One region of the Paenibacillus sp. FSL F4-0125 genome, then DNA from elsewhere that is predicted to be linked to it. Evidence: riboswitches for the same ligand, from Rfam matches in the RefSeq annotation. Region 1 holds a riboswitch; each other region holds the start of a gene.
The links. A riboswitch is a leader RNA that binds a small molecule or an ion and turns the genes downstream of it on or off. The one in region 1 is predicted to bind cyclic di-GMP.
Positions count from the first base shown of each region.

Region 2: another riboswitch for cyclic di-GMP. It lies ahead of NST74_RS03150 (transglutaminase-like domain-containing protein); the one in region 1 lies ahead of NST74_RS02375 (choice-of-anchor A family protein).
Region 3: another riboswitch for cyclic di-GMP. It lies ahead of NST74_RS28795 (NPCBM/NEW2 domain-containing protein); the one in region 1 lies ahead of NST74_RS02375 (choice-of-anchor A family protein).

Region 1 covers NZ_JBBOZJ010000001.1:527,400-537,510, reverse strand. Annotated here, with positions in the region: gene NST74_RS02405 (energy-coupling factor transporter transmembrane component T family protein) at 1-594, opposite strand, end outside; gene NST74_RS02400 (ATP-binding cassette domain-containing protein) at 587-1,492, opposite strand; gene NST74_RS02395 (ATP-binding cassette domain-containing protein) at 1,483-2,337, opposite strand; gene NST74_RS02390 (Gx transporter family protein) at 2,367-2,924, opposite strand; gene NST74_RS02385 (NusG domain II-containing protein) at 2,908-3,297, opposite strand; gene NST74_RS02380 (alpha/beta hydrolase) at 4,028-4,963, opposite strand; gene NST74_RS02375 (choice-of-anchor A family protein) at 5,135-7,237, opposite strand; cyclic di-GMP riboswitch class I at 7,348-7,438, opposite strand; gene NST74_RS02370 (hypothetical protein) at 7,930-8,322, shown strand; gene NST74_RS02365 (undecaprenyl-diphosphate phosphatase) at 8,680-9,483, opposite strand.
Region 2 covers NZ_JBBOZJ010000001.1:689,615-699,725, forward strand. Annotated here, with positions in the region: gene NST74_RS03120 (ArnT family glycosyltransferase) at 1-873, shown strand, start outside; gene NST74_RS03125 (glycosyltransferase 87 family protein) at 922-2,976, shown strand; gene NST74_RS03130 (phospholipid carrier-dependent glycosyltransferase) at 2,966-4,744, shown strand; gene NST74_RS03135 (glycosyltransferase family 2 protein) at 4,844-5,824, shown strand; gene NST74_RS03140 (GtrA family protein) at 5,814-6,218, shown strand; gene NST74_RS03145 (class D sortase) at 6,253-6,903, shown strand; cyclic di-GMP riboswitch class I at 7,028-7,108, shown strand; cyclic di-GMP riboswitch class I at 7,217-7,297, shown strand; gene NST74_RS03150 (transglutaminase-like domain-containing protein) at 7,311-8,120, shown strand; rRNA gene NST74_RS03155 (16S ribosomal RNA) at 8,532-10,089, shown strand.
Region 3 covers NZ_JBBOZJ010000001.1:6,465,453-6,475,563, reverse strand. Annotated here, with positions in the region: gene NST74_RS28850 (TetR-like C-terminal domain-containing protein) at 1-355, opposite strand, end outside; partial or broken gene NST74_RS30065 (TetR/AcrR family transcriptional regulator) at 377-442, opposite strand; gene NST74_RS28845 (SDR family oxidoreductase) at 564-1,325, shown strand; gene NST74_RS28840 (alpha/beta fold hydrolase) at 1,531-2,325, shown strand; gene NST74_RS28835 (sensor domain-containing diguanylate cyclase) at 2,366-3,355, shown strand; gene NST74_RS28830 (leucine-rich repeat domain-containing protein) at 3,373-3,819, opposite strand; gene NST74_RS28825 (leucine-rich repeat domain-containing protein) at 3,816-4,142, opposite strand; gene NST74_RS28820 (Crp/Fnr family transcriptional regulator) at 4,228-4,590, shown strand; gene NST74_RS28815 (helix-turn-helix domain-containing protein) at 4,600-4,872, shown strand; gene NST74_RS28810 (hypothetical protein) at 4,966-5,376, shown strand; gene NST74_RS28805 (EAL domain-containing protein) at 5,318-5,950, shown strand; gene NST74_RS28800 (hypothetical protein) at 5,979-6,632, shown strand; cyclic di-GMP riboswitch class I at 6,790-6,879, shown strand; gene NST74_RS28795 (NPCBM/NEW2 domain-containing protein) at 7,135-10,111, shown strand, end outside.

The DNA of each region.
Region 1 (10,111 bases):
TCCCTTTTCCTTCAAAGGCAACTCTTTCAGATCAGCACCCCGTGAGGCCTGCGCTTTCATAATAATCTGCGACTCATCTAGAATCGTAGGAATGAACCGGAGTGAAATGCTGATCATCAGCGTGATACGGTCGGGCTTCAAGCCTAGCTTTTTGAAAGGAGCCAAAATCCCCTCTAGTCCTTGATTCAGCTTACCCGGCGTTGTGGTGAATGTAAGTAGCGCCGTGAAGGTGATCAGAAAAAACATGCGGATGACCGAAAATGCGCCTAATCTTAGCCCTCCCTCATAGATAGACCACGAACCAAGCGTCAGCACCGCTTCCCCTGTCTTCACAGACAGCAGCTGTACGATAAAGATAAATAGCATTAAATAGCGTAAAGGCTTAGCTGCTTTCAGGAAGTATTTAAGCGGAATCCGAGTAGAAGCCATAACGGCTATTGAGAAAATAGCCAGCAGTGCCATGGCCATCCACGAACGGGAGAGCAGAATAACAGCTACGTATAATAGCATTCCGGTGATTTTGGCACGAGCATCCAGCTTGTGCACCCATGAACCGGTCTCAATACTGCGTCCTATGATTAGCTTCTCATTCATGGCCGTCCCTCTTTCCTTCGTGCTGCTCACTAGAGTTGCCTGATCCAGATGGCAGCGAAGCGATCAGCTCTGCTAAGCTCTCTGCCGTTAAGCGAGGAGCTTCATCCGTAAGACCAAAGCGATCAGCGACTGCACGCCAGTAACGAAGGGACTGTGGAACCGTCAAGCCACACTGTTCCAGAATCGAAGGGTCATCTGCCAGCGCCTTTACGCTGCCTTGAAACGCCGTGCTGCCCTCTTTAAGAACAAGCCAGTTGTCCGCGTAAGGCAATAACTCATCCATCCGATGCGTGACGACGATGATCGTTCTCCCCTGCTCACGGCATAATCTCTCCAGCAAGCGGATTAGCTCTGCACGGCTGATGGGATCAAGCGTAGCCGTAGGTTCATCCAAAACGATGACCTCTGGGTCCATAGCTAGCACGGATGCAATAGCCGCCTTACGCATTTGTCCACCGCTCAATTTAAAAGGATTCCGCTCTAGCAGCGCCAGATCCAGACCCATATCCAGCATGGCCTGTCTTGCACGTGCCTTGGCCTCTTCGAGGCTCATGCCGAAGTTAAGAGGTCCGAAGATGAGGTCCTTTTCGACCGTATCTTCAAACATTTGCTGCTCTGGAAATTGAAATACCAAACCGACTCTACGGCGCAGCGGCATTAGCTTAGGTGATTTTTCACCCGCCTGAATGGTTACATCGAGTACTTTTACCGTACCTTCCGTTGGTTTCAGTATCCCGTTAAACAACTGCAGCAGCGTCGATTTACCAGAGCCTGTCGCCCCAGCAATACCAACCATAGAGCCTAGTGGAACACTGAGGTTAATGTCGCGGAGCGCCGTCAGCTTCCATAGGCTTCGGTCAGCATAGGAGTAACTTACTTGCTGTAATTCTATGGCCATAACGTGTCTATAAGCTCCTTTTCACTGGCGGGAACATCCACATGAATGCCTTGATTCTGCAGCTCACGTGCAAGACGCCAAGGGTACGGCTCGCACAGATGGCATTTTTGCAGAAGCTCCTCGTTCCGGAATAGCTCCGCCGGTGTAACATCAGCAGCCAGACCACCTCCATGCAATGCAAGCACCCGATCCGATGCCAGAATCTCATCTGCATCATGCGTAATCATAAGGATCGTATACTTTCCTTCCGCTCTCATATCCTGCAAAATGCCAAGAAGATCATTTCTGCTACCCTCATCCAACATAGAAGAGGCCTCGTCAAAAATGACGATGCCTGGTTCCATAGCCAGAATGGAGGCGATAGCGACACGCTGCTTCTGACCTCCAGACAGCTCACTCGGGTGTTTGGACAACAGATGATTTATTCCCAGCCTCGTCGTATATGAGTGCAGCCGTTCAGCCATCTCTGTGTACGACAAACAAAGCCCTTCCAGGCCGAATAAGATATCTTCCTCTACAGTGGCTCCAATAAACTGATTATCTGGATTTTGGAACACCATACCGATGCATTGCCGAATGCTGCCGATCGTTTCCTCACTCAGCTGCATACCACTAACCACAATTTCGCCAACACTCTTAGGCAGCAATGCATTTAGTAGCTTAACTAGCGTTGACTTCCCGCAGCCATTAGGACCAACCAAGCTAACCCATTGTCCCTGTGAAATAGATAACGTTATATTTTGAAGAATCGGATGCTCAGGATCGTAACCAAACGATACCTCATCCAGAGAGATGATAGCTTGTCCTTCTCCCTCTAATTCTTGACCTGCAAATGATTCATTCATGTTAGTCATCCTTCCGCTGATGTGACTAATCAGTCCAAAAACTCTTCAAACAACGATATTTTTGACAATGAAGCCACCAAATAACGGACTGCATAGCCCACGGCAATTCCTGTTACTACTCCAGTGATCAGCAGCATGGGAAGATAATAAAAAATACTAAGGGATGAGAATACCATTGAAGCTGCCAGCAGCTGACCGATATTATGTGCAATCCCACCAGCTATACTAATTCCGATCAAACTTATACTCTTACCTTTGCCACTAATCAGCATTAATACGAACATTACAACAAAGCTAAACAACGAGCCAAATAAACTGAACAGCAGGCTTGAAAAAGTACCTAGCAGAAAAGCGGTAAGCAGTGTCTTAAGGATGACAAGCAGGAATGCGTCCCGTCCACGTAAAAAGTAAATACAAGTCAAAATCATGATGTTGGCTAATCCTAGCTTAGCACCCGGTACCAGTCCCATTCCTGACAATGGAATCTGTGCCTCTATTAGACTAAGCACTACCGCCACTGCGGCGAAAATCGCAATAATTACCGTTCTTTTTAAAGCTGTTGCAGATTCACTACTGGACATAGGCATCTATATCATCCTCCCCCGACGCACTCGTGATTTCCACTAATACTCTATGCGGTAGACAGACAATCGTCTGTTTGGGCAGGGTAATAAAACCGAAACCTAGGCACACTTGATCCGGGCAGTCAGCATCATACATTTCAATCCCGTAATCATGCACCTTCAAGATGTTATAACCACGGTCGGTACGGACCTCAATGGTTTGTTCTTCTTTTGTAAGCTTTACCGTTTTAAATAACTCGCCGTCCACTGTCACATTGGCTACGAGATTTTTACCGGACCCACCTTTATCATCATTGTCCGAAAACCATCTCGGTACGAGAAAAGCGAGCGCAGCAATTAACACGATGGAAATCAACCACACATCTGCGCGTTTCATAAAAATCTCCCTTATTTTTTAATTAAAATCCAGACTTATTAATTATAACGGTCTACCCTCAATCCTTCAATCAATGTTGGGGTTTAATGTAAGTTTTAGAGAGCAGTTCACAAAATAGGCACGCAAAATAGCCCCCGTAGTCCCATTCCCTCTGGCTTACTAGCTTTTCCGAATTAATCCGCAAATAATCCGGCATAAGTTATATTCGAATCAAACGCTCTATCTTGCTCTACTTGTTCTCCTCCTAAATCAAACTACCCTTATCTTGGAATTGATTATTATATTTGCCTTTTAAACAATACTGTGTTATATTTATATCGTATTTGTTTTTCGATATATTGAATATCCCCATCAAGAAGATGTCAGGCCGACTCTTTTACACATCGGCATTTTGGACACAGAGGCTTTATGTTTTCTTGCAGAAACTTTCCTTTTTATGAGACTAAATTCGAAATATAGCATTCCGATTCACACTGGCGCGGTCAATGGAGCCGCAAGGGCAAAAGAGAGGTAGGGCTTTTGTCGTATTGGAAGGATTATTCTCGCCACACGGCTGCTGGAAATAACAAGGAATTAAGACACCCGTTACTCACGAACGGCGGGGGATGAATATAACGAAAAAGCATGGCTGTACGAACCTTACATAAGGACTCATGCCATGTGTGGAAAAATATAGGCGCCCGATAACCGCTACCTAGCGGATATCGGGCGCTGTCTACGTTCAGGGCATCTAATTTACATATTGATTCACAAAAGCTGTTACTACGTTTATATACCCCGTCTTATCCATATCATATGCTAATCCATGCCCTGCTTGCGGCACTACGAACTTCTCTTTAGGACTCTGACATGCCTCATACAATTCATTCATCATGCTATATGGTACAAAATTATCGGCATCCCCATGAATAAAAAGAATCGGCACCTTCGCCTTCCGCACCTGTTTCAAAGCAGACGCTTCACTAAAACCATACCCTGCTTTCAAACGAGTAATTAGACTCGCACTTTGAATAAAAGGGAAACTTGGCAAGCGATACATGCGCCGTAGTTGGTAGGCTAATTGTGCTTTAACTGAGCTGTAAGCGCAGTCCGAGACAATAGCTTTGACCTGCGGTGGGAGATTTTCACCTGAGGTCATTAGCACGGTAGCACCACCCATGGAGACCCCATGAAGCACAACTTGAGCACTGGGCCCAGTCTTTTCTATTATATATTCAATCCACTGCAAATAATCCTTGCGCTCATGCCATCCAAAACCAATATAATTCCCAGCGCTTTCCCCATGTCCCCTGGCATCGGGAATCAGGATATTAAAGCCCAGTCGCTCGTAATAGATTTTGGCGTACGCTCCCATATCCTTCCCTTTTCCAGAATAACCGTGAGCTAGAATCGCCGTACGACCTTCAGCACGATCTGAAAGGAGCCAGTACCCTCTTAGTTGTAGCCCGTCCTCAGATGTAATCTCCATATTCTCAAAGCTCTGACTGGAGATCCAATCCTTCCCCTCCCCCCAAGAAGCCCCGGCAACCGGGGGATCAACCTTCAAATCACGATTATTACTCAGGAATTCCTTCGGTGCTCGTTTAATAGCAATTCCATAAAAGAAAAAGCCCGCAAAGATCAGAGCCCCTATGACGATGATCGCACTAATGAAGAACCATACCAATTCATCTTCCCCGTCCCTTCTTCATATCCGTTGTAAATCAGTATAGCATCTGCTTAGATTACTCCAAAATATAACAATCATTACAAAATAAAGCCGCTATCGGAATAAGTCCCGAAAGCGGCTCTTTTCTGTTCTGGGTATACCTTGTGTTCTCGTCACAATTACCATTTATTATTTCTTGTTGGAGAATCTATTTCTCATTAGCAATCCAATAAGTGCAAAACCTAGACCAGCTACATAATAAGGGACTGGACTTGATTCTCCCGTTTTCGGAAGTTCATCCACAGGTGGATTACCTAGCGGGATTGTATCATCCACCACGGCGATATCCTCTGGTGACGGTGTTGGCGTTACCTCCGTTACTGATCCTAATGGGATCTCGTCATCATCAACAAGTACCTCTGTGCTACCCGACGGTGTTGGTGTTGGTACTGGTACTGGTACTGGCGTCGATGAAGCTACAGGTCCAAGTGGCACAGGGTCATCATTAACGACGATAATGCCAATTACGGAGGATGGCGTTGGTGTTGGGAATACCGGAGCCACCGGTGACGGAGTCGGTGTTGGTGTTACCTCAGACGACGGAGTCGGCGTTGGTGTTGCTTCAGACGACGGAGTCGGCGTTGGTGTTGCTTCAGACGACGGAGTCGGTGTTGGTGTTGCTTCAGACGACGGAGTCGGCGTTGGTGTCGCTTCAGACGACGGAGTCGGCGTTGGTGTCGCTTCAGACGACGGAGTCGGTGTTGGTGTTGCTTCAGACGACGGAGTCGGCGTTGGTGTCGGTGTCACGTCCGGCGTTGGTGTTGGCGTCACAGTCGGCGTTGGTGTTGGCGTCACGTCCGGCGTTGGTGTTGGCGTCACGTCCGGCGTTGGTGTTGGCGTCACAGTCGGCGTTGGTGTTGGCGTCACAGTCGGCGTTGGTGTTGGCGTCACGTCCGGCGTTGGTGTTGGCGTCACAGTCGGTGTTGGTGTTGGCGTCACGTCCGGCGTTGGTGTTGGCGTCACAGTCGGTGTTGGTGTTGGCGTCACAGTCGGCGTTGGTGTGTGTGTTGGTTTTGGTGTGTGCGTTGGTTTTGGTGTGTGCGTTGGTTTCGGCGTTGGTGTTGGTTTCGGCGTTGGTGTTGGCTTCGGCGTTGGTGTTGGCTTCGGCGTTGGTGTTGGCTTCGGCGTTGGTGTTGGCTTCGGCGTTGGTGTTGGCTTCGGCGTTGGTGTTGGCTTCGGCGTTGGTGTCACGGTCGGTGTCGGCGTCACACTCGGCGTTGGTGTCACGCACGGCGTCGGTGTTGGCGTCACAGCCGGCGTCGGCGTTGGCGTCACGGTCGGTGTTGGCGTCACAGTCGGCGTCGGTGTTGGCGTCACAGTCGGCGTCGGTGTTGGCGTCACGGTCGGCGTCGGTGTTGGTGTCACAGTCGGCGTCGGTGTCGGAGGTGGTTCCTCCCCTTCATATGGATACCAATGCATCTGTACCCCACCAGCAAATCCCTTTGCAATCAGTGTCCCATGCAGTTCACCAGAATTATAAGTTACTTTCGCATGCGGAGCTAGGATAGTTCCTTCTATCGTTAAACTTCCTATGTTTACAGTGCTAGCTTCATAAAAATTAAATAATACCTTGTTAAGGCTGCCTCCCCATATTTGAAAACTTGGAATTTCAACTGAACTTCCGCTAACGTTAACGATAACTGTGGCGTTATTTGCAATATTAAACTGTAAGCCATTGGCATTAGCGAAATCGGCAGCACTTAGATTAAGAACGTTAAATGATTCCGGAGCATCAATTGTTATTTTCCCATATTCCTTTTTGAAAGTTCCAACTGTAGCAAGTGAAGAGAATTCATTAGAACGTCCGATAAGAAATTGCTCTTCAGCATCAAAATCAATAGGCGTTCCTTTTCTCGCTGGTTCTTTAAGATCTACACCGTTGCTGGAAAAAACACCACCATAAACGGATGCTCCATGAATAGTACCATTAGTAAAAGTAATGTCATTACCAGCAATAAGGACATCTCCACCTGGATTATCCTTGGATACGCCGTAATTCTGCAAAGTAATGTTACCTTTGGCGGCAAGGCGCCCATGAACCTGATCATTAGATTGTTTGAAATCCCCAAAAATAAAAGTATTAAAATTCCCTGCAATACCTAACACAGGTGTAGGAGTATAGGGAGGTACCTCCCCTGCTGCATTTACCAAATGCCCTCCGGAAAGCCCATTACCTACCATTAAAGTCCCCGCTAATACTAGTGAGAGTATCGGTTTTATTCTTCTTTTCAAAAAGCACACCTCCTAAATCTATCATTTATATCTAATCAAAATAATTACCAGAAACTCTAAAAGACCTAACAACAAAAAAGACCGCCAAAAAAGAAGTAGAATTCCCTTCTCATGGCAGTCGGACGGTCATAGTGTCCTTAAGACACTTTAGACTCCTGGACTTTGCGTCCCACCCTTTCGGACGGTTTGCTATTATCATGATTATATATGTATAGCTTTTGCAAAATAGAACCGGCAGCTTAAGCATCCTATTAAATAATCGTCTATGACTTTTAATACTTTCGAACTAATAATAGTTTAGCGCTCCGCCCCCACAAATGTCAATCAATTCCTTTTAATAATCATACAGATTAACCAGCACAAAAAAAGCACCTAAAGGCGCTTCACGCAAAAGTTTTTATTCAATTTTAAAGTAACTGTATATAGCCTAATATCGATATCCATAATGGAATACTAAAAATCAAACCAAATACCAATCCACGGCGGAGACTTCCTTCCTCTCTCATCCTAATTCTCCTTTTCATAAGCCTAAACCATTAATTTTTATTATTACAATTTTAATATATTTTATTCTTTCTATTTTCGTTGTGAATTTAATCACATTGGACTGGCTGTTTAGAAATACCATTGATTATTTTTGGGATATCGGGGTAGAATACGAATATACGTTCCCATTAGAGGTGATGAGATTCATGCATAGAGCTGAAAGCAGAGACAACATGCTGGTGAAATCTTATTTATTGCTTCCGATGATTTTATCAGCTTTCGAACGGGACTCCGCCATTTTATCTACACATTTACGAACGCCCGCCCCCTATCTGGAGGTTCTTGGAACCGCCGCGGCAGTAGCTACAGCAGATCTAAGAGATGTTCGTTCGGAAATGAGAAAACGGGGAATCAAGGTATATGAGCAGAACAGGCTCAACACAGGGATAGAAGCCAAATTTATATGTCGCGGATACCATGAACGAATGCTGCTGTTAAACGACATCGTTGCTGCACAAGCTGCTATTCATATGCGCAGATATCTCGGGCTGGATATTTCATCTTTTAAGAGCTATGAAGGGCAGTATCAGATTAAGTAAAGCCGCGTAAGGAGTTACGCCCCTCCCCCCCATTTCCATTAGCGAACAAAAAAATAGGCCTTACCATGGGAGTTGGCAAGACCTAAGAGATTTATACCACAAAACACTGGGGGGTGTTTGGTGTCTTCAATATATACCCCTAACCTGAAAATAAGATGATGCTCACATGAAAATCACATTAAAAACTTCAATTCGTCATTCAGGTTAGACGATAGTCACCGAAATCATATTCGTTACCTTCTACCCATTCCCTTAGGTCCACCTCAGACGTAACCTCATAACACCCCGTGAGCTGGCCTGTCGCAATAATAGCCCCTGTCGGTAAATTATTCGGGCTTAACAAGCAAATAAAACTAATTACTGTATGACGATTAAATAGAAGAGAGCTGCTAAAACAAACCGGTATAGAGCAAACCATTCCAATCGAAGTCGCTTAATCAGTTTGATGAACGTCACTACTGCAATCATTGCCACAAGAAAGGATGTCGCAAAGCCAATTAACATTAGAAGCAAATCATCAGAACTCAGCAAATCACGACTATCGTACAAATCTAACAAGCTTGCACCAAACATTACAGGTACAGAAATAAGGAATGTAAAATCTGCAGCGGCTTTTTGGCTAGTGCCAAACAACAGGCCGCCTGAAATCGTCGAACCTGATCTCGAAAATCCCGGCCATAACGCCAAGCATTGGAACAGACCAATTCCGAAAGCTTGTTTATAATTAATACCATCAATAGTATCAGCGGTTTCAGTTCGCCTATTCCGCGCTGCAATGATCATCAATACGCCACCAACAACTAGCCCGATCAAGACGGGGATTGGACCGAATAATTGGCTTTTTATGGTGTCCTTGAAGAGAAGATATAAGAGTAATGCTGGTAACATAGCCAAAACCATATGAATGACATTTAATCCTTTGCTTTTGGAAAAATCCATTCTAATCATATTAGCCCCAATCTCCAAATACCTTTTCCAGTAAAGAATTAGAACAGCCATCACTGCACCCAACTGTATAACAATTTTAAAAGTTATTGCAGCGTCTCCCTCAAAGCTAAGCAAATTTCCTGCTAAAATAAGATGTCCAGTAGATGATACTGGTAAAAATTCAGTTAAGCCCTCTATTATGCCAAGTATTATTGCTTTAATTACATCAGTCATCAGTGGATAGTCCCCTTTCGGAAATAAGATCATTTAATTTCCAGTATAAGGGAGACACGTACACTTACCCATCGATTAACATAACGATATTCAATACAGAATGACATAATTGTCACAATGAATTATTTCAGTCTTAAGTAACGGCTTATTAAACTATTATTTCCCGTTAGCATAACAACGGAATCAAAAAGTAAATTCAGACTGGATCAAAAGACCAGGCCCGCGTCCTCGATGATCCGATTCGATTAGGGTGTGCGTCTTATCAGACACTAGGTCTGTGCAAATGATGTCAAATCTTGTGGTGTAAGCACCTGGGGGACTTATGGTCTCACTCAATTCATTTCATAGATTCATTTAATAAATCACCATCCTGATCGTTACAAATTTTACCAGAATTGATTTTAGCATTTGGACCAACAACCGCATAAGGGAAATTTAAGTAATGGGAAATGAATCTAATATTTTCTCCAGGTTTTAGACTGATCTATATAAAAGCAATGGCAGTCCAAGACTTAGTAAATAAAGTCTAAGACTGCCTTTTTGTCATTGAATTAACGTTTTCCGTTAGTTGAATGAGTTGTAATACGTTTAGTGTGCTGTCTTTAACAGCAGGTTTTAAGGCCAACCT
Region 2 (10,111 bases), 160 kb from region 1:
AATCGCTTGAAGCTGCAGAGTATAGAAACTCCGTTGTTTACGATCCCTAGATTGACTACACCACGTATGGAGCAGGTATCATCCGTATTCAGCGGAGACTTATTTCATACCGCAGCAGGTCATTTTCGAGAATTTATTAAGCTTATGATTAGTGGAAATGATGGTCTGCTATGGAATTCGATCTCACCTTACGGATATGCGTATCCCATTGCGCTTCCTTTTGTCCTTATTGGTCTTGTTGTAATGCTAAAAGCACTACCCAAGCGCGAACATGAAGGACAGGGACAGGCTATCATTCTGATCTGGTTATTAGTTTCTGTGCTAATGGCTTGCGTGACGAATGTGAATATTAACCGTATTAACGTTATTTTTTACCCAATCATTTTACTGCTTGTTGCAGGATTTATGTGGGTAAGACAGAAGATTAAAGGGCTTGGGGTTGTTTCTATAGCAGGGTTCTGCTTGTGCTTTGTGTTATTTTGCAGCGTATACTTTAATGATTTTCCGGACAGAGTCGGACCTGCCTTCTATAATTCAATCGGCGAGGCCATACAGTATGCGTCGGGAGAGAATGAAGGAAAGGTTTATGTTACAGATAAGGTTAATATGCCCTATATTTATGCACTTTTTTATGAGAAAATCAATCCGAATGATTTCTTGGCAACGGTCAAGTATACTAATCCGGGAGCAGCCTTTCAGAAAGTATATACTTTTGGAAGATATGTGTTCGTGTTGGGGAGTCCGATGATAGTTCCAGGAGAAAATGCTGCTTATATTTATTGGAACGGTGATACTATTCCTGCTCTGAGTGAGAACTACAAGATTAAGAGATTTGCTAATTATACGGTAGTGATCACGGGCGGCGATTTATAGAGCAGTAAAGTCTGGACTAAGAATATAGGACGAGGTGAGGTTGGAACGATGATCAAGAGTACACGTACGGCCGCAATGACTGTATTGATGCTGTTATTGTTTTTGCTTCCTGTAACAAGCATTTATGCAAAGGGGAATCTATTGCAGAACCCTGGCTTTGAGGAGGGGGGAGAGGATGCTCCTTCTAACTGGACTAAGGATATGTGGATTTCAGGAGATAACTCCGGCATACTTTCCATCCAATCGGACGAGGTTCACTCCGGTAGTAAAGCAGCAGTCATTGAGAATATCGAACCCAATCATTTGAAATGGGTGCAGACGATTAAAGCAACACCGGATAGTTATTATAAAATCTCTGGATGGATCAAAGTAGTAAGTGCCGCAGGCGAGGGAATGGGTGCCAATATACTTGCCGTTGGAGTAGGTGGGGGTTATCCCAGCGTAACGGATACGGCAGGAGAGTGGCAGTATCTTGAATACATAGGTCAGACAGGACCTAAGCAGAAGGAATTCGGCATAGGTGCAAGTTTGGGAGGCTACTCTAGCTTAATTCAAGGTAAGGCTTATTTTGATGATTTGTCTGTAGAGAAATTAGACGCTGCTCCCGAAGGAGCCAACGTCATTTCACTAGATAGTGCAGCTGTTAGCCAGGATGCTGGTGATAAAAAAGCAGACACCCCACATAAAGTATCTCCCACTAAGATGCTGCTGATTTCAGCGCTTTTCAGTGTGTTTTTTGCAGTGCTTTATACCAAGGCATTCCGCAATGAGAAGCTTATGAAGCAACCTGAGAATGTCTATTCCAAATGGCTGAGCATTGCCATCGGGATTGCCTTTATACTAAGGATTTGGATCGGACTTACTGCTCAAGGCTACCAGAATGATATGAATACCTTTATAGCTTGGGGCCAGCGTATGGTTGATTTAGGTCCAGGTAAGTTTTATGAAGAAGGGTATTTTGCTGATTATCCACCTGGTTATTTGTACATTTTGTCCCTGCTTAGTCTTATTCGCGGTGTATTTGGCTTTGCGCATGGCTCGGGCGGAGAGAATTTGCTGTTCAAACTACCGGCGATTATTTCTGATTTGGTGCTGGGTTACTTCATATATCAAATGTCTCGCAAAAAACTTGGCACGGGGATCGCTTTTGGCTTAACGCTATTATTCCTATTTAATCCGGCGGTGCTTGTTAATTCAGCGGCGTGGGGACAAGCAGATTCGTTCTTTTTGATTTTCCTGTTGCTCAGTATTCATGGGGCTGCGAACAAAAAGTTTGTTCAATCCGCGATTATGTTTGCATTAGCAACTTTAATTAAACCACAAGCGTTAATCTTTACACCGGTATTGATGTTTGCTTTCTATCATCACCGCGCTTGGAAGCAGCTTGGATTTGGAGCTTTGTACGGATTAGGGATATTCGGATTGCTCGCGGCACCATTTTTCTGGAATAACGGTGGTTTAGTTGGCCTTATTAATCTGTATAAGAGTACTTTATCTTCCTATCCTTATTCTTCAGTGAATGCATTTAACCTATATGCACTGACTGACCCCATGTGGTCATCCCTTGACCTAACCTGGCTGGGCATCACTTACCGTGTATGGGGCTTCATATTTATTTTAGTGGCAGTGGCTGTAGCAGCGTTTTTCTCCTTTAAAAAGGATCGCTTAGATCTATCCAAATCCTATTTTATCGGTATGGCGCTCATTGTAGTGGTTTTTGTGCTTGGCACCAAAATGCATGAACGTTATATGTTCCCTGCTGTTATTCTCTGTATGTTCACTTATATAGCAAGTCGGGATCGCCGTTTTTTATCCTTATTCCTTGGATTCAGCTTAACGCAGTATATCAATGTAGCTTATACGTTGACCCATCTAAATGCAGGTGTAAACCCAGGTGCAGATGGAATCGTACTGGTCACGTCTATAGCTAACCTAACCTTACTTCTATACATGCTCTACATCGGTTACGATGTGTATGTTCGCGGGGGAGTGCAACCTCTTCCAGCACCACCAACTCTTGAAGAAAAATACGAAGAAGATCTTAAAATCGTCAAGCAAATAAAACCGCAACAGAGAGGAGGGAGATTGAACGATGAAGTTTAAGCGTATAGATTGGATATGTATACTTGCTATTACTGCCGTTTACGCGGCGATTGCTTTATACAATCTTGGATCTACTAAATCTCCGGAAACATTGTGGGAGCCGGCTGCTAGCGGTGAAAGCTTCTATGTAGATCTAGGACAGAGTAAACAATTGGAACGTGTGAATATATTCGGTGGCGTAGGTACCGGTAAGTTTAAGCTTGAATTCAGTGAAACTCCTGATGTCTGGAGCAATCCTCTAGATGTAAATGAGGACGTTGGAAATGTCTTCATCTGGAAAAGCCAACCTCTGAACGTTGCAGCAAGATACGTGAAGTTTACCGTCACCTCTCCGGGCTTCACTTTAAATGAAATGGCCTTTTATGAGCAGGGGGGAGAAAGAGTCCCTCTTCCCATTGCCGGTGTAACACCGGATGCTAATGCAGTCGCTAAAAGAGGAGAGCTTGCCAATCTTTTTGATGAGCAGTCAATCATCCCAGAATATTCCAACTTTATGAACAGCACTTATTTTGATGAGATCTACCATGCACGGACAGCTTATGAATATACACATGGGATTGTGCCTTACGAAAACACGCATCCACCACTCGGCAAACTGTTGATCGCAGTAGGGATGGAATTGTTCGGAGTCAATCCATTCGGTTGGCGTATTATTGGAACATTGTTCGGGATTGCCATGCTGCCTCTCATTTATGTGATGGCACTGCGTCTGTTTAAAAAGAGTAAATACGCAGCACTTGCGGCAGGATTGTTCGCACTGGACTTCATGCATTTTACGCAAACAAGAATCTCTACAATCGATGTATACGGAGTATTCTTCATCATGCTGATGTTTTATTTCATGCAGCGGTATTACACTATGAATTTCTTCAGGCAACCACTAAGAAAAACTTTGATTCCGTTATTCTGGTCAGGTTTATTCTTCGGAATTGGTGTGGCCTCCAAGTGGATTGTACTGTACGGAGGAGCCGGACTGGCGATTATGCTAGCTATCTCGCTTTTCGAGCGTTACAGAGAATACCAAGCTTCGGGGCGGTTGCTCGCGGAAGGGAAGATCAAAGACAAGGAACTCTTAGGTACCTGTCGTGAAGCTGTAAATTCGTTCTGGAAGAATACCATCATTACTTTAGCTAGTTGTGTTGCATTCTTCGTAATCATTCCGGTCATTATTTATAGTTTATCTTTTGTTCCGGGTTTATCTGCATCTGCAGAGGGCTTTACTATTAAAGGTTTGATTGATTCTCAAAAGAATATGTACAACTACCACAGTCAGCTTGTAGCTACACATCCTTTTGCATCCTCCTGGTGGCAATGGCCGTTTATGAAGAGACCTGTCTGGTTCTTCAGTGGCAGTGAAGGATTGCCGGAAGGTCAGGTCAGAAGTATAGTGACTATGGGGAATCCGCTTATCTGGTGGACGGGTATTTTTGCAATGCTAGCAACGCTGTGGATTACGCTGAAACGCAAAGATAAAAACCTGTATATGATCTGGATCGCCTTTTTCTCACAATATGTTCCGTGGATGCTTGTCCCGAGAGAAACCTTTATCTACCATTATTTTGCTATGGTACCTTTTATGATTCTTGGTATTGTATATATAATGAAGTTACTAGATAGTAAATTTCCTGAGGCTCGTTACGTTCGTTATGCTTATGTGGCTGTTGCGTTACTGCTCTTTGTCGCGTTCTACCCAGTCCTATCAGGGATGCAGGTTAGCGGTGATTACGTGAAGAACATGCTGCGTTGGTTCCCTTCTTGGGTTTTCTAAGCTTTAAAAAAGAATCTATAACAATAAGTTTATGCTTACAGCGTTATTAGGAAGAATAGGAAGATGTAACGCTCCATAAAGCTTGTAGGAGGAATAAAGGTGAAAGCCAGATATAGTGTAATTGTACCCATGTTCAATGAGGAGCAAGTAATTAGCGTTACTTACGAACGTTTGAAAAAAGTAATGGACGAATGCGGCGATACTTATGAGCTAGTCTTCGTTAATGACGGAAGTCGTGATCGTTCAGCCCAAATGATTCGGGAGATCAGTGATCGAGATGAATGCGTCAAGCTAATTGACTTCTCGCGTAATTTCGGACATCAGGTAGCGATTACAGCTGGCATGGACTATGCAGAAGGTCAAGCGGTCGTTGTTATTGACGCTGACCTTCAAGATCCGCCTGAGGTCATTTTGCAAATGATCGAGAAGTGGAAAGAGGGCTATGATGTTGTGTATGCGAAGCGGCTGAAGCGCCGTGGGGAGACGATGTTCAAGAAGGTAACGGCGAAGCTGTTTTACCGGCTGCTCAGCAGCATGACAAGTGTGGACATTCCTACGGATACAGGCGATTTCCGTCTTATTGATCGTAAAGTATGTGACGTCTTACGGGGGCTCAAGGAGAAAAATCGGTATGTCAGAGGTTTGGTAAGCTGGGTCGGCTTTAAGCAGACGATGGTGGAGTATGAGCGGGAAGAACGTTATGCAGGTGAAACCAAGTATCCGCTCAAGAAAATGATTCGTTTTGCGCTAGATGGTATCACTTCCTTTTCCCATAAACCACTTAAGATTGCTACGTATGTTGGATTTTTTCTATCCTTTTCTAGCTTTCTCTATTTATTCTTCGTCTTATTTCAAAGAATCTTCTTCACATCATGGACGGTTCCAGGTTGGGCTTCCATTGTAGGCGTCAATTTGCTCTTTAATGGTATCGTTCTGATGCTGTTAGGTGTAATCGGAGAGTATATTGGACGGATTTATGACGAGTCTAAGGATAGACCGCTATATATTGTAAGTGAGACTAAAGGATATCCTAACGAGGAACAAGTGGATCGACGGAAGGACTACAATAATGTCAGATAAGAACTTACGCGCTGCATTTATACAGTTTCTTAAATTTAATGCCGTAGGTTTGGTGAATACCCTAATTGATTTCGTAATCTTCACATTACTGAACTCACTTGGAATGGTATATGCGTTGGCACAGGTGATTTCTTATAGTGCAGGGACAGCGAACAGCTTTATTTTGAATAAAAAAGTTACCTTCAAGGATCACAATCGTGGCAGTAAAGAGGGCTTTGATAAGGCTCAGTTGCTGAAGTTTATCATACTGAATCTGGTAGTGCTCGGAATATCGCTGTTGCTAATGCATCTGTTGACTGACAAACTAGGCATTCAAGTGTTGATCTCTAAGGTATTAGTAACGTTTGTGACGGTGATCATTAACTTCTTCGGAAGTCGTAAATGGGTTTTCTAAAGTGCAGTAGAACCAATCCACGGAGGTGAAAATCATGCGTAAATTCTCGTATGTGCTCATACTGGCTGGGATCCTTATCATGCTTTATCCAAAAGCTAACGAATGGTATAACGACTGGCAGCAGGAGAAGCTATTAGAAACGGCTGAACTGAGCACCATCGAAAGCACTCCACCACCTGATCTGAAGAGTAGATATGCCGAGGTCACTCAGCTACTAGCAGAGGAATCCGTTCTAGATGCACAGGCACAGCCTCAAGAAACAGAAAAGCCAGAACCGGAGATTGAAGTGGGCGGCAAAGTTATCGCATTAATAGAGATTGCTAAGATTGATCTGAAGCTGCCAGTATTAGAAGGAGCAACAAAAGCAAATATGAAGCATGCTGCGGCCCATATGAAAGAAACGGCCCCGCTTGGAGAAATCGGGAACGCCGCAATAGCTGCTCATAGAGCTAGAACTACGGGCAGATTGTTTAACAGATTGAATGAAGTTGTGGTTGGGGATGTAATCACGGTAAAAACGAGCGATCAGGTATATAATTACGAGGTTTATGATATTTCTGTTGTACTTCCCAGTGATGTGTCTGTTCTTGACGGGAATAACAAGGATAAGATTCTTACTCTAATTACGTGTGACCCACTAGTAGATCCTACACATCGTTTGATTGTTCATGCTAAGCTTACCTAATAGTAGATGAGAAATGACAAGAGAACTGAAATACAGAGAGATAACTATAAAATAATAGCAAAACTAGCAATTTTGTTCTTGTTTACGAGGATAAATATGGTAGTATAAGACTATAAAAGCTAAACACGATAAACGGCAAACCTATCGAAAGGTAGGGACGCAAAGCTAAAGGGCCTTCCCGAAAGGATGGCAGCCAGTTACCGAATGAAGAGGCTTTTTTTGTTTTTATAAAATATATAAGAATCTTAGATTCATATTTCTACTTGGACTGATTCTGTTAATTTGTCTAGTGAAATTAGAACAGATAGAGCTTATACGATAACGGCAAACCTATCGAAAGGTAGGGACGCAAAGCTAAAGGGCCTTCCCGAAAGGATGGCAGCCAGCTACCGAAAGGAGTTTTATCCGTGAAAAAGGTTTATTTTATGATGGTGGCGCTGTTCGTGCTGATTACTTCGGTTCCAGTAAGCACAGCTCAAGCTGCAAGTCCAGATTCAAACTGGTTGAATACATCCAAATTAGCTCAAGGTGTAATCGGTATTAACTACGATATTCCAAAAGATAAAAGAGTTAAGCTGATGATCACAAAAGATAACAGTAGCTATACATACAATTTATATGCTTCTGGACAAGCTGAGGACTTCCCTTTGCAACAAGGGAATGGGACTTATAAAGTTTCTGTTCTTGAGAATACAACAGGTAATAAATATAAGGCTCTCTATTCTGAAGTAGTAGATTTAACTATGAACGACTCAAATTCCGTATATTTGGGCTCCGTACAGAATGTGAAATGGAGTTCTTCTGATAAAGCAATCGTTAAGGCTAAAGAGCTTACAAAAGGTAAAACAACAGATGAAGAAAAAGTTAAGGCAATTTATAACTATGTAGTTGCTAATGTACAATATGATTATTCTCTTGCTAATAACGTAACAACAGATTACATTCCGAACATTAACAACACTTTGAATACTAAAAAAGGAATCTGCTATGACTATGCTTCTCTTTTTGCCGCAATGCTGCGTAGTGTAGATGTGCCTGCTAAATTGGTGATGGGGAATACTAGCTACGTTACGCAATACCATGCATGGAATGAAGTATTGATGGATGGGAAATGGGTTACTATTGATACCACGGTAGATGCATCGGCAGCGAAGAGTAAGAAGAATACGGATTTTATTAAGGCTTCAAGTAAGTATACTGCAGCAAAATACTATTAATTTGAAACGCTAGAATCATAACTCTATTAAATAAACAACCAGCTTAATTATTAAGCTGGTTGTTTATTTTTCTATTAGGGGTTGCTTTTCTATGAGTAGATAGGTTATTATAGTTAAGCGTTGTTAGACAGCGTACAGGCAATGTTTGAGAGAGTTATATAAACGGCTTTCGAAAAAAAGCTTGCATTACTGAGAACAACATGATATATTATAAGAGTTGCTGCTGAGACATTAAACGGCGCCAACGAGAACTTGATCTTTGAAAACTGAACAACGAGTGAGTAGGAAATCACGAAAGTGAAATCCAAAACTGATGAGTTTCACAGCGTATCTTACGCTTTTGGGATTTCATCGTGAGAATTAATTTTCTCGTCAGATGTTTCAAAATGAGCATATCGCTCTTTTCAATACTAATTGGAGAGTTTGATCCTGGCTCAGGACGAACGCTGGCGGCGTGCCTAATACATGCAAGTCGAGCGGAGTTATTTTGAAAGCTTGCTTTCAAAATAACTTAGCGGCGGACGGGTGAGTAACACGTAGGCAACCTGCCCCTTAGACTGGGATAACTACCGGAAACGGTAGCTAATACCGGATAATTTCTTTTTTCTCCTGAAGGAAGAATGAAAGACGGAGCAATCTGTCACTGAGGGATGGGCCTGCGGCGCATTAGCTAGTTGGTGGGGTAACGGCCCACCAAGGCGACGATGCGTAGCCGACCTGAGAGGGTGAACGGCCACACTGGGACTGAGACACGGCCCAGACTCCTACGGGAGGCAGCAGTAGGGAATCTTCCGCAATGGACGAAAGTCTGACGGAGCAACGCCGCGTGAGTGATGAAGGTTTTCGGATCGTAAAGCTCTGTTGCCAGGGAAGAACGTCCGGTAGAGTAACTGCTACCGGAGTGACGGTACCTGAGAAGAAAGCCCCGGCTAACTACGTGCCAGCAGCCGCGGTAATACGTAGGGGGCAAGCGTTGTCCGGAATTATTGGGCGTAAAGCGCGCGCAGGCGGTCATTTAAGTCTGGTGTTTAAACCTTGGGCTCAACCTAAGGTCGCACTGGAAACTGGGTGACTTGAGTACAGAAGAGGAAAGTGGAATTCCACGTGTAGCGGTGAAATGCGTAGATATGTGGAGGAACACCAGTGGCGAAGGCGACTTTCTGGGCTGTAACTGACGCTGAGGCGCGAAAGCGTGGGGAGCAAACAGGATTAGATACCCTGGTAGTCCACGCCGTAAACGATGAGTGCTAGGTGTTAGGGGTTTCGATACCCTTGGTGCCGAAGTTAACACAGTAAGCACTCCGCCTGGGGAGTACGGTCGCAAGACTGAAACTCAAAGGAATTGACGGGGACCCGCACAAGCAGTGGAGTATGTGGTTTAATTCGAAGCAACGCGAAGAACCTTACCAGGTCTTGACATCCCTCTGAATCTGCTAGAGATAGCAGCGGCCTTCGGGACAGAGGAGACAGGTGGTGCATGGTTGTCGTCAGCTCGTGTCGTGAGATGTTGGGTTAAGTCCCGCAACGAGCGCAACCCTTAACTTTAGTTGCCAGCAAGTAATGTTGGGCACTCTAGAGTGACTGCCGGTGACAAACCGGAGGAAGGTGGGGATGACGTCAAATCATCATGCCCCTTATGACCTGGGCTACACACGTACTACAATGGCCGGTACAACGGGAAGCGAAGCCGCGAGGTGGAGCCAATCCCATCAAAGCCGGTCTCAGTTCGGATTGCAGGCTGCAACTCGCCTGCATGAAGTCGGAATTGCTAGTAATCGCGGATCAGCATGCCGCGGTGAATACGTTCCCGGGTCTTGTACACACCGCCCGTCACACCACGAGAGTTTACAACACCCGAAGTCGGTGGGGTAACCCGCAAGGGAGCCAGCCGCCGAAGGTGGGGTAGATGATTGGGGTGAAGTCGTAACAAGGTAGCCGTATCGGAAGGTGCGGCTGGATCACCTCCTTTCTATGGAGAATCGTCTTCGGAA
Region 3 (10,111 bases), 5.9 Mb from region 1:
TTTGAATCAGCTGCTCGGCCATATGGTTCGAAGTATATTTGAACCCTCCCTTTACCCATTCCATGATTAATCCAAATAGAGCATAGGCCGTATAGCTAGAAAATAATTCGATATTTATATTGTTATTAGTATTATTAACCGCGACTAAGTCCTGCTTGGTTAGCTCCTTTAAGATGTCACAAATCTTATTTTGAAACCCAGGCAGAACATTGGAATTTACAATGATGATATAAAAATTAGAGTAGCAAACGACATGCTCAAAAATTTTGATGCTAGAGGTAGTAAGCTCACTCAACATGAATTTATCGGTATGGAGATAGGGATCTTTATAAGCCTTAATTAAATCCTCCAGCACATCATCAATCAGCTCATTCAGAAGCTCTTCTTTGGTTTGATAATGCTTATAGAAGGTTCCACGGTTTAAATCGGCTAGGGTAACAATATCGGTTATCGTAATAGTTAAATTGCAGAAGATTAAACTTGAGTAGAATAAATTTTAAGTGATTTAGAGATTTTATATATTAATACTTACATTATAGATAAACGTAAAGGAGACTTCCAACATGAAACTTCAAGACAGAGTTGCAGTTGTTACCGGAGCAGCCTCGGGTATGGGGAAATCTATCGCAGAGTTGTACGCTAAAGAAGGTGCAAAAGTGATTGTAGCCGATCTTAACCTCGAAGGTGCAGAACAAGTCGCAGCAGGAATCGTTAGTAATGGTGGAGTAGCTAAGGCGTTGAAAGTAAATGTTGCTCTAGTCGAAGATATCAATAACATGATTGATACTGCAGTAAATGAATATGGAACGCTAGATATACTAGTGAATAATGCGGGTATTATGGACGGCTTTGAGCCAGTTGGTGATATTAATGATGAGAGATGGGATCTTATCTTTGACATCAATACCAAAAGTGTAATGCGGTCCACACGTAAAGCGCTACCTATTTTCCTCGGAAAAGGAAAGGGCGTTATTGTGAATACCGCTTCTACAGGTGGCGTAAGTGGTGCTCATGCTGGAGCAACTTATACTGCCTCCAAACATGCAGTAGTAGGCTTGACGAAAAACACAGCTTTTATGTATGCCAATAAAGGCATTCGTTGTAATGCCATCGCACCGGGAGCTACTGCCACTAACATCAGTGCCTCAATGAAAAATATTAATGAATTCGGCATGAGCCGTACTCAATTAACACAGGCTGTAATTCCTCGTGTAGGCTCACCTGAAGAAATCGCACAAGTTGCGTTATTCCTGGCTTCAGATGACTCCAGTTTTGTAAACGGAGCAGTCCTCGCTGCCGATGCGGGTTGGACTTCAGCATTCTAAACATTGGTTATCATACCTGTCAGTCCGAGTCATTTTAAAATCGTTAGAAACAGAGCAGCGAATCTCTTGGCATTAGAGAATCGCTGCTCTTTGTTTTGGGTCGGTGGTTGTCTGCTTCTGCTTTAACAGCTTTTTATGCTCTTGATATTTCCTGGGTGACCCCTCAAAATAAAGAGAATGCTAACTATAGAGGGAGTTATATGAAATGAACGATGTTAAGGCGCGGAATCATGTGAAAGTGATTGGAGAAGGAGAAAAAACCATCCTTTTTGCACATGGATTTGGGTGCGACCAAAGCATGTGGCAGTTTATCACGCCTTCTTATGAGAAGAAATATCGAATCGTTCTATTTGATTATGTAGGTTCAGGTAACTCAGATTTAAGTGCATATACAACAGATAAATATCATACGCTCCACGGCTATGTACAGGATGTATTGGATGTCATCGAAACGTTGGAACTCAAAGATATTATTTTTATAGGTCATTCGATTAGCTCTATGATCGGGATGCTTGCTTCGATTGAGCAGCCGGATTATTTTGATAAAATGATTATGATTGGTCCTTCTTCATGTTATTTAAATGAGGGGGATACTTATTTCGGAGGCTTCGAGAAGAGCGATATTACTGAGCTTCTGGAGATGATGGAGATGAATTTTGCTGGCTGGGCTAGCTTTATGGCACCTCTTGCTATGAACAACCCTGACCCGATGTTAACGAAAGAGCTGGAGCGCAGCTTTATCTCGGCAGATCCTGTTATTGCGAGGGAATTTGCAGAAGTTACGTTCTTTTCAGATCATAGGGAAGATCTACCTAAGGCTACAGTCCCTACACTTATTCTGCAATGCTCGGATGACAGTATCGTACCTATAGCGGCCGGAGAATATCTACATAAGCATCTGAATAATAGTACCTTCCGGTTGATGGAGGCTAAAGGGCATTACCCACATATAAGCCATCCTGAGGAGACCATCACTTTAATTAATGAATATCTTACGTAAGCTAGATGAGATTATGCTGTGTTGAAAGGATATTTAGATCATGGATGACCGATTAAGATATGCGCCTTGTGGCTATGTTTCTATTACCCATGAAGGAATAATCAAGGATGTCAATCAGACGTTCTTGGACCGTATGGGGTATAAGCAGGTTGATTTGGTGCATAAGCATTTTGAATCTATCATGTCTACGGCAAACAAGCTTATTTTTCATTCATACTTCTATCCTTTTATTAATCTAAATGGACAGGTGGAAGAGTTATTTATAAATTTGAAAGACAGTGAAGGGAAAGCGATTCCATATTTATTAAATGGCAGACGGTTCGAGTCTGAAGGTGTAGAGATCATTGATTGTATTCTGGTACAGATGGGCAAACGCATTGATTACGAGCTGGAGCTTCGGTCTGCCAAGAAGCAGATAGAAGTAGCTTATTGGGAAAAGGATCAAGCACTTGCGGAGCTCAAGCGAATTCATTTGGAAATTGAACAGAAGCAAGCTGAGCTGATGGAAATGAATGCCGTTTTAGTAGAATTATCTAATACAGATAAGCTGACTGGACTGAAGAATAGAAGGTTTCTTCAAGAGAAGCTGGACGAGCAGATCGTAGGGTATGGACAGGATCAAGCGGTATTTTCGCTGTGTATTATAGATATTGATCATTTTAAAAAAGTGAACGATACCTATGGGCATCAGACAGGTGACTATGTACTGGAGAAATTGGCGAGTATCTTGAAATTGCAATCTCGTGAAGAGGATATTGCGGCTAGATATGGCGGTGAGGAATTTGTACTTCTTTTACCAAATACAGATATCTCGCAATCAAAGATCATAGCCGAGAATTTACGGCAATCTATCGCATATTCAACTTGGGAAATGGGCCAGATTACGGTGAGCATGGGTATAGCTACGTTTATTCCAACCGATTCAGAAACCACCCTACTGCAAAAAGCTGATCAAGCGCTCTACGCCTCTAAAGAGCAGGGGAGGAACCGCGTCACGCATAGCATAGATTTGAATGAAAAGCTTCTTTAACAGGAGGCTTTTTTTTGTTATTTATAAATGATACATCCTCTTTGCTCTAATTGCTCTACAATATCTGTTCTCCTCAAGCTGTGATTCCATCTGAGATCCAGCTTCTCTAATCGATCCAGCTGTAGCAGGGAATCTGGAATTTCCTGCAGATGATTATCTCTTAGGTCAAGCTCAATGAGGCTGCTTAGTTGACCTATTTCCTCAGGCAGCTGATTCAGTTTATTTTTTCTAAGGTTCAGTCTTCTTAGCTTGCTTAGTTTACCAATGGATAAAGGCAGCACAGTGATTCGATTATCACTTAAATCAAGAATCCGAAGCTCTTCTATAGCACCCAAATGCTCGGGTAAAACGGTCAGTTGATTGCCATACAGATGGAGCTCTCTTAACCTTTTTATTTGTGTGATCGAATCAGGTAGACCTTCTAGCTGATTGTAATATAGCCGCAATTCAATTAAACTGCTCATTTCGCCTTACGGACAGGCAATTGCTTGAGGTGATTATCTGTTACGTTCAGATACTTGAGCTTCTGGAGATTACAAAGCTGCTCCGGCAGCTGTTGGAACTGATTATTGCTTAGATATAGAAAAGAATCCAACCCCTGCAGTCCGCCAATGCTCTCCGGCAGTACTTTTAGTCGATTATGGCCTAAATCCAGCATTCGCAAGTGAACTAAACGACTGATGTTGTCGGATAACCGTTCGATTTCATTACCCGCATAATTTAGTACTTCTAATTCATCATGAAGGAAGGGCTGATCGGGAATCTCTTTAATGTGGTTGTTGTACATGCTCAGTTCTAGTAGAGGATTGCTCTCAAACACGACCGTATGTTGGGATACAAAACTATGGAATGTTTTAGAAAGGAATAATGAAATGGAAGCTTCTTTTTGGACGGGGACTCGCTTCTTTCAGGGGTTAACCTCGAAGGAGATTGAGGCGGTCTCAAGACTGTTCACATATAAGGCCTATTCCAAAGGTACCCCGGTGTTTGCAGAATCAGATCCAGGGGATCATGCCTACATTATCTACTCGGGAATTATTAGGGTGTACGCCACTACGAAGGGGAAAGAGCATACCGTAGATCTTTTTGGAAAAGGCGATTTCTTTGGTGATCTGGAAGTGATCCATCCCTCCAATATAAGAGTGCTGTCTGCGGTGGATATGAATGATACAGTATTATTTGAGATTAAACGTGAGCCATTTGAGCAGATGCTTACCAGCTACCCGTTGATTTAGGAGCAATTGATGCTGCTGCAAATGGACCGAATATTTTTATCGAATCGGCTATTACATGAAATGAAATTTCATGATGCGAGAGCGCGTGCGGTCTTTACACTAAGAAGACTATACCAAAGATTCGGAATAGAGGAGCAAGGCAAGCAGAGGATTGATCTTCGATTGACCCATCAGCAGTTCGCGGATATGATCGGAACGTTAAGGGAGACGGCTACCCTTGTGCTTAAGATCTGCAGGAGCAAAAGATTATTGATATTCAACATCAGCAGATCACCGTGTTAGACCCGAAGTATTTACTAGAGTATACGGATTTCGATTGAGAAGAGCACTTCCGGGATCTTTTTCAGAGAATTGATTATTAAAGGGGTTATGAATGTGGCATGTAATCATTGTGTAGTAAGAGAGCTGAATTTTGAAATCAAGGCTCATGGTGAGCATAATCTAAGGATTTTACCTGAGGTTATTCATCACTTGAGTAGAAGTAATACGATACATAAGGTAGAAGAAAATGTGATTACGATTAAGGAGGCTGGGGTGCGGGATTTTCTAGATTTCTGTAATGACCATATGGAGTCGGAGCAGTTTGAATTCCGTATAGATGACCAAACATGGAGACCTCTATCCGAATTACCCACTGTACTTAATATGGAGTGGATTGATGAGGTTATAACTAAGGGCTTAGTTACTTGTCACTTCCAACCGATTGTGAACGTACGGGAAGAGATTTTTGCATACGAGCTCCTATCCAGATTTAAAAAAAGAAGATGGGTCCCTTATCTATCCTAATGAGATTTTTGCGGCGGCACGGAATCGTGGGCGTTTATATGCTTTAGACCGGTTATGTAGAATGACTGCTGTAAAATATGCTGCACCCTTAAATAAAAAAACATTTATTAATTTTATCCCAACGTCGATCTACGCGCCAGAGTTCTGCTTAAGATCAACCGTTGAACTGGCCAATCAATTAGGCGTCGATCCCTCTCTTTTTGTCTTTGAAGTTGTTGAGACGGAGAAAGTGGATGATCTCGCTCACTTGAAAGCTATTTTGACATATTACAAGGATCGGGGATTTGAATACGCTCTAGATGATGTTGGCGAGGGCTTCAGCACGATCGAGATGTTATGGGAGCTTAAACCCCATTACATGAAGCTGGATATGAAATATGTTCAGGGTGTGTCCAGCGATCTGAACAAACAGAAAATAGCTAAACAATTTTTAGAAAAAGCTTTAGAAATCCAATCCGTTCCTTTAGCAGAAGGTGTGGAGTTTAGAGAGGACTTTGAATGGCTCAAGCAGAGTGGTTATCAGTTGTTTCAGGGCTATTTATTTGGAAAGCCTGATCCTATTCCCAAACAGTGATCCTAAGGAGCATATCTCCGTCTAGAGGATGAGATGGATTTCAGGTCAGAGTCTGAGTACAGGCAAACCCCGGGGTTGTATAATTAAGGTAATTGAGAAGGGGGACGGGATGGATATGAAATGGCATAAGTACATCACGCGCTGGGCGGATTCTAGAGGGTTAGGTGGACGGGAAATTGATTATCAATGGCCGTCTCCATCATTTCCGGTGGTAAGTATCCGCAGCAATTTGGGTCGATACTCAGGTCAGGGGTATGGTTACGGAAGCAAGCCACAAGTGAAGACGGCTGTTGGTTTAATTGCTATTGGAGATGTAGCTATAGGCTTGATATCCATAGGTGCAATAAGCGTCGGTGTACTATCCGTAGGTGCTATATCACTGGGGATGTGGTTAGCGCTCGGAGCGATAGCACTTAGTTGGCTTGGCTTCGCTGCGGGAGCAATTGCGATTGCAGGAGTGGCTGTGGGAGCGATCGCGATAGCCGAAAAAGCATTGGGAGCGATAGCCATAGGCGATACAGCGTTTGGGGCGATAGCCATAGGGCGAATCGCTGGAGGTGTGATAGCTATTGGACAATGGGCATATGGTGTAATCGCTGTTGGAGAGCATGGCTTCGGGTTAATTCCGATCACGGGTGATGTGTGGAATTGGTTCCGGCGTTTGTTTGGGCTAGGAGATTAAGCGGCTAAGCAGTTCTAAAGTATCATTCATAGTCTGGGATAGTTAATAAAAAATATCTATCAGAACAGAAAAACTAATTGCAATTACCTATTCGGATTTCATACCAATTAATCATGCGATCAGATGTAGCGTTATGTTACTCTTTGTAATGTATTCGAAACTTCATAGGCAAACCTATGGAAATGTAGGGACGCAAAGCTATAGGGACTAAGGTTATTATAATAACTATTGTCAGCCAGCTGCCAAAGAGTGTATTACGCTTTTTGTTAAAATATAAGTGAGTATAAGTTATACACCTATACTTAATGTCTTATATTTCTCGCTTAAACGCGTATCGTCCTTAGAAGGGCGTCGAGGCGTTTATGCTTGTTAAAGTTTAATAAAAATTAAGTCTTAATTTTTATGGACTTTATACGCAATCAAGCTACTCTTTTGGGGTAGTTTTTTTTGTGCCCATTTTTGGGTACAGAAGAGATTCATATTACATCTGGGGGTAGAAAAGATGAAAAAAATGATTGCAATCGCTACATCGGCAGCCATGATAGCCAGTTTTTCGAGCGAGGCAGGTTATGCTTTAGCAAGTGATGTAAGCAAGGTAAGTGTAGTGAACAGCGTAGTACAAAGCAAAGCTGAGCTATTAAGCAGTGCGTCAGTTATTCCGTTTGATCTGTATGGAAAGGCTATCCTTAGCGCTTATAACGATGTTTTTAAAATGAATCCTGCAAATATTAAATCCATCACGAATAACGGTGGCAACTACTCAGGTTCACCAATAGCTAAGGCTATTGATGGCGATATGAGTACGCATTGGGAAACGGGCAAACCGAATAGCTCAACGTTTACGAATGAGGTTGTCTTTGTTTTTAATGAGTCCACGGAATTAAATAGAATTGTATACGCTGCAAGACAATCCGGTGCAAAGGGTAAGGGGTTTGCTCAGGAATTTGATATTTATGGCTCAACTACGGATGCAGGCGATTTTACACTAATATCCTCTGGAGAATATAAAGGCGGAGCAGGAGATGTTGTGGAGATTGAGTTTGCACCTACAGCTTTCAAGAGACTTAAATTTGTCTACAAAAAAGCTAACCAGGATTGGGCGAGTGCGGCTGAGTTTTCTTTTTACAAAGAAGATGTCGTATCGGCAAAGATGAAAAATTTATTTACAGATGATACCTTGAGTCAAATTAGTGCAGCATTTAATACGGTAGAGAAGTTAACAGCTTTAGAACAAGAAGTGCAGTTACATCCACTGTACACGCAGTTTCAAGCAGATATAGAGAATGCAAAGGTGCTTCTGGAGAACCATCAAGTAGAGGCAACGGCAGCTAAGGTTTCGAAGTTAAAGGGGTATGGCACAGCATATGAAAATGCCTATAGCGAAGCTTACAGAATGCCAAACTCAAACGTATCAAAAGTAACGGTGAATGGTGGAAGCTACCCAGGTACGAAACCGGAATACATGCTCGATGATCTGCCGAATACACATTGGGAAACGAACAAAAATAATGACGACAGCTTCACGAATGAAGTCGTGTTTGAATTAGCACAGGCCAAAGTATTAGACAGAGTGGCTTTCCTGGCTAGAGATAATCGCAAAGGGTTCCCAGAAGCTTTTGAAATCTATGCATCAGAGACGAGTAAGGGAGAGACCTTTCAGCTCGTATCTAGCGGAACCGCGACTAGTACGAACGACTTTCTGGAGTTTAAATTCGAGCCTGCGAAGTTTAAAAGATTGAAATTCAAGTTCACAAAAGCCAATATTAACAGACCTTTTGCGGCTGAATTTAGATTTTATACAGAGGATAAAATAAGCGAAGCTGTGAATGGTATTTTCACAGATGGAACGATGAGTGCGGTTATTCCTGCTTATAATAGCGCCAATGCAATCAATGAATTAGAAGAAGCGGCAAAAGTACATCCGCTCTATCCAATCCTTAAAGACTCATTGGATTTGGCTAAGAAGCTAGTAAATGGTGAAGTTCAAACCGAAGGCACCATTATTGAGGCTGAACAGCGTGGAGATATGAAAAAGCATGCACAGCAAAACCTGAGAATTGGTTTCGGTACGAACAACCAACCTACGGGACTCGTTGCAATGCCTGGAGATACGATCAATGTTTATGTAGATGTAGCTTCTACTGATAAATTGCCTGCAATAGTATTTTCGCAACAAGAGGCGGCTTGGAATGTTTGGGCTAGAAGCGTGCAATTACGTCCTGGTAAAAACACTATAACCGTTCCTGAGTTCGCGACGAATAGTTATTATGCACATGATGTGACTAAGGGCGGTACAGTGTATATCGTCAATCCATATACAGCTGAGGAACAAGGAAAAGCACCTTTGATCCGGTTCGAGGGGCTTACGAAGATCCCTATGATGACAAAGACCACAGATCCAGAACAATTCAAAGCCTTCCTAACCACCTACAAACAAAAATTAGATGAAGATAAGGCAGCACATCCGAATGTCCAAGATCGCAAACTTATTGATGTAGTAGAAATGGTCAGCGATCATGTTATTTTTACAGGAACGGCTACAGAAGCGTATAACAAGTTTATTACACAAGAAAACAATCCACTGAATACCGTAACCGGCTATGATACTTGGATGAAGACGATCTTTGACTTCTATGGCTTGGATGGCAGCAGCGAGATTCATGATGCCAAGCTAATTCGTGAAAATATTCGATTGATGCAGCCTTATGGTGCAATGTATGCCGCGGGAGATCATACTGGGATACAAATTGGGACCGTAGCGACGATGTTAGGTGATTTTAACAAAGTCTATCCTGGTTGGGGATTGAATCATGAAATTGGGCATCGCTTGGCTATGGGTGAACGGGAATATGGTGAAGTAACTAATAATATGGTGTCTATGTTGATGTCAGTCTATGCGGATTCGATGGATACTCGTATTCCTTTTGAGAGTGATATTTATAAATATGTCCTCGAAGAAAATAAAGTGGTTATGAATCAGCAGGGCTTATTTGCACAGCTCGGTGCCTACTGGCAGTTGGAATTGGCGCACCCGGGTTACTGGACCGAACTGACCAAGCTGTACCGCGAGCGAAAGGTATCCCTTCCTAACGGTGACAATTCCAAGCAACAGTATTTAGTAGAGTTCTCCTCCGAAGTGCTGGGAATGGATTTAAGCAGCTATTTTGCCAGACATGGCTTCACTGTGAATCCAGAAACGAAAGAGAAGCTGGCTAAATATCCAGCACCGAAAAAGCTATGGTATTTAAATAACTCGGTGGTTCATTATGAGGGCACAGGAATAGCAGATAAGAATGTTGCCATAAAGGTTAATATCACACCTAACGCTACAGCTAAATCGAACACATTAAGCTTTAGTATGAATAAGGATCTGAAGAAAGATTTCTTAGGTTATGAGGTGTATCGAAATGATGTGTTGGTTGGTTTTACCGGGACTGACCAGTTCGTGGACACGAACGTAGATAGCAGCGTCAATTATA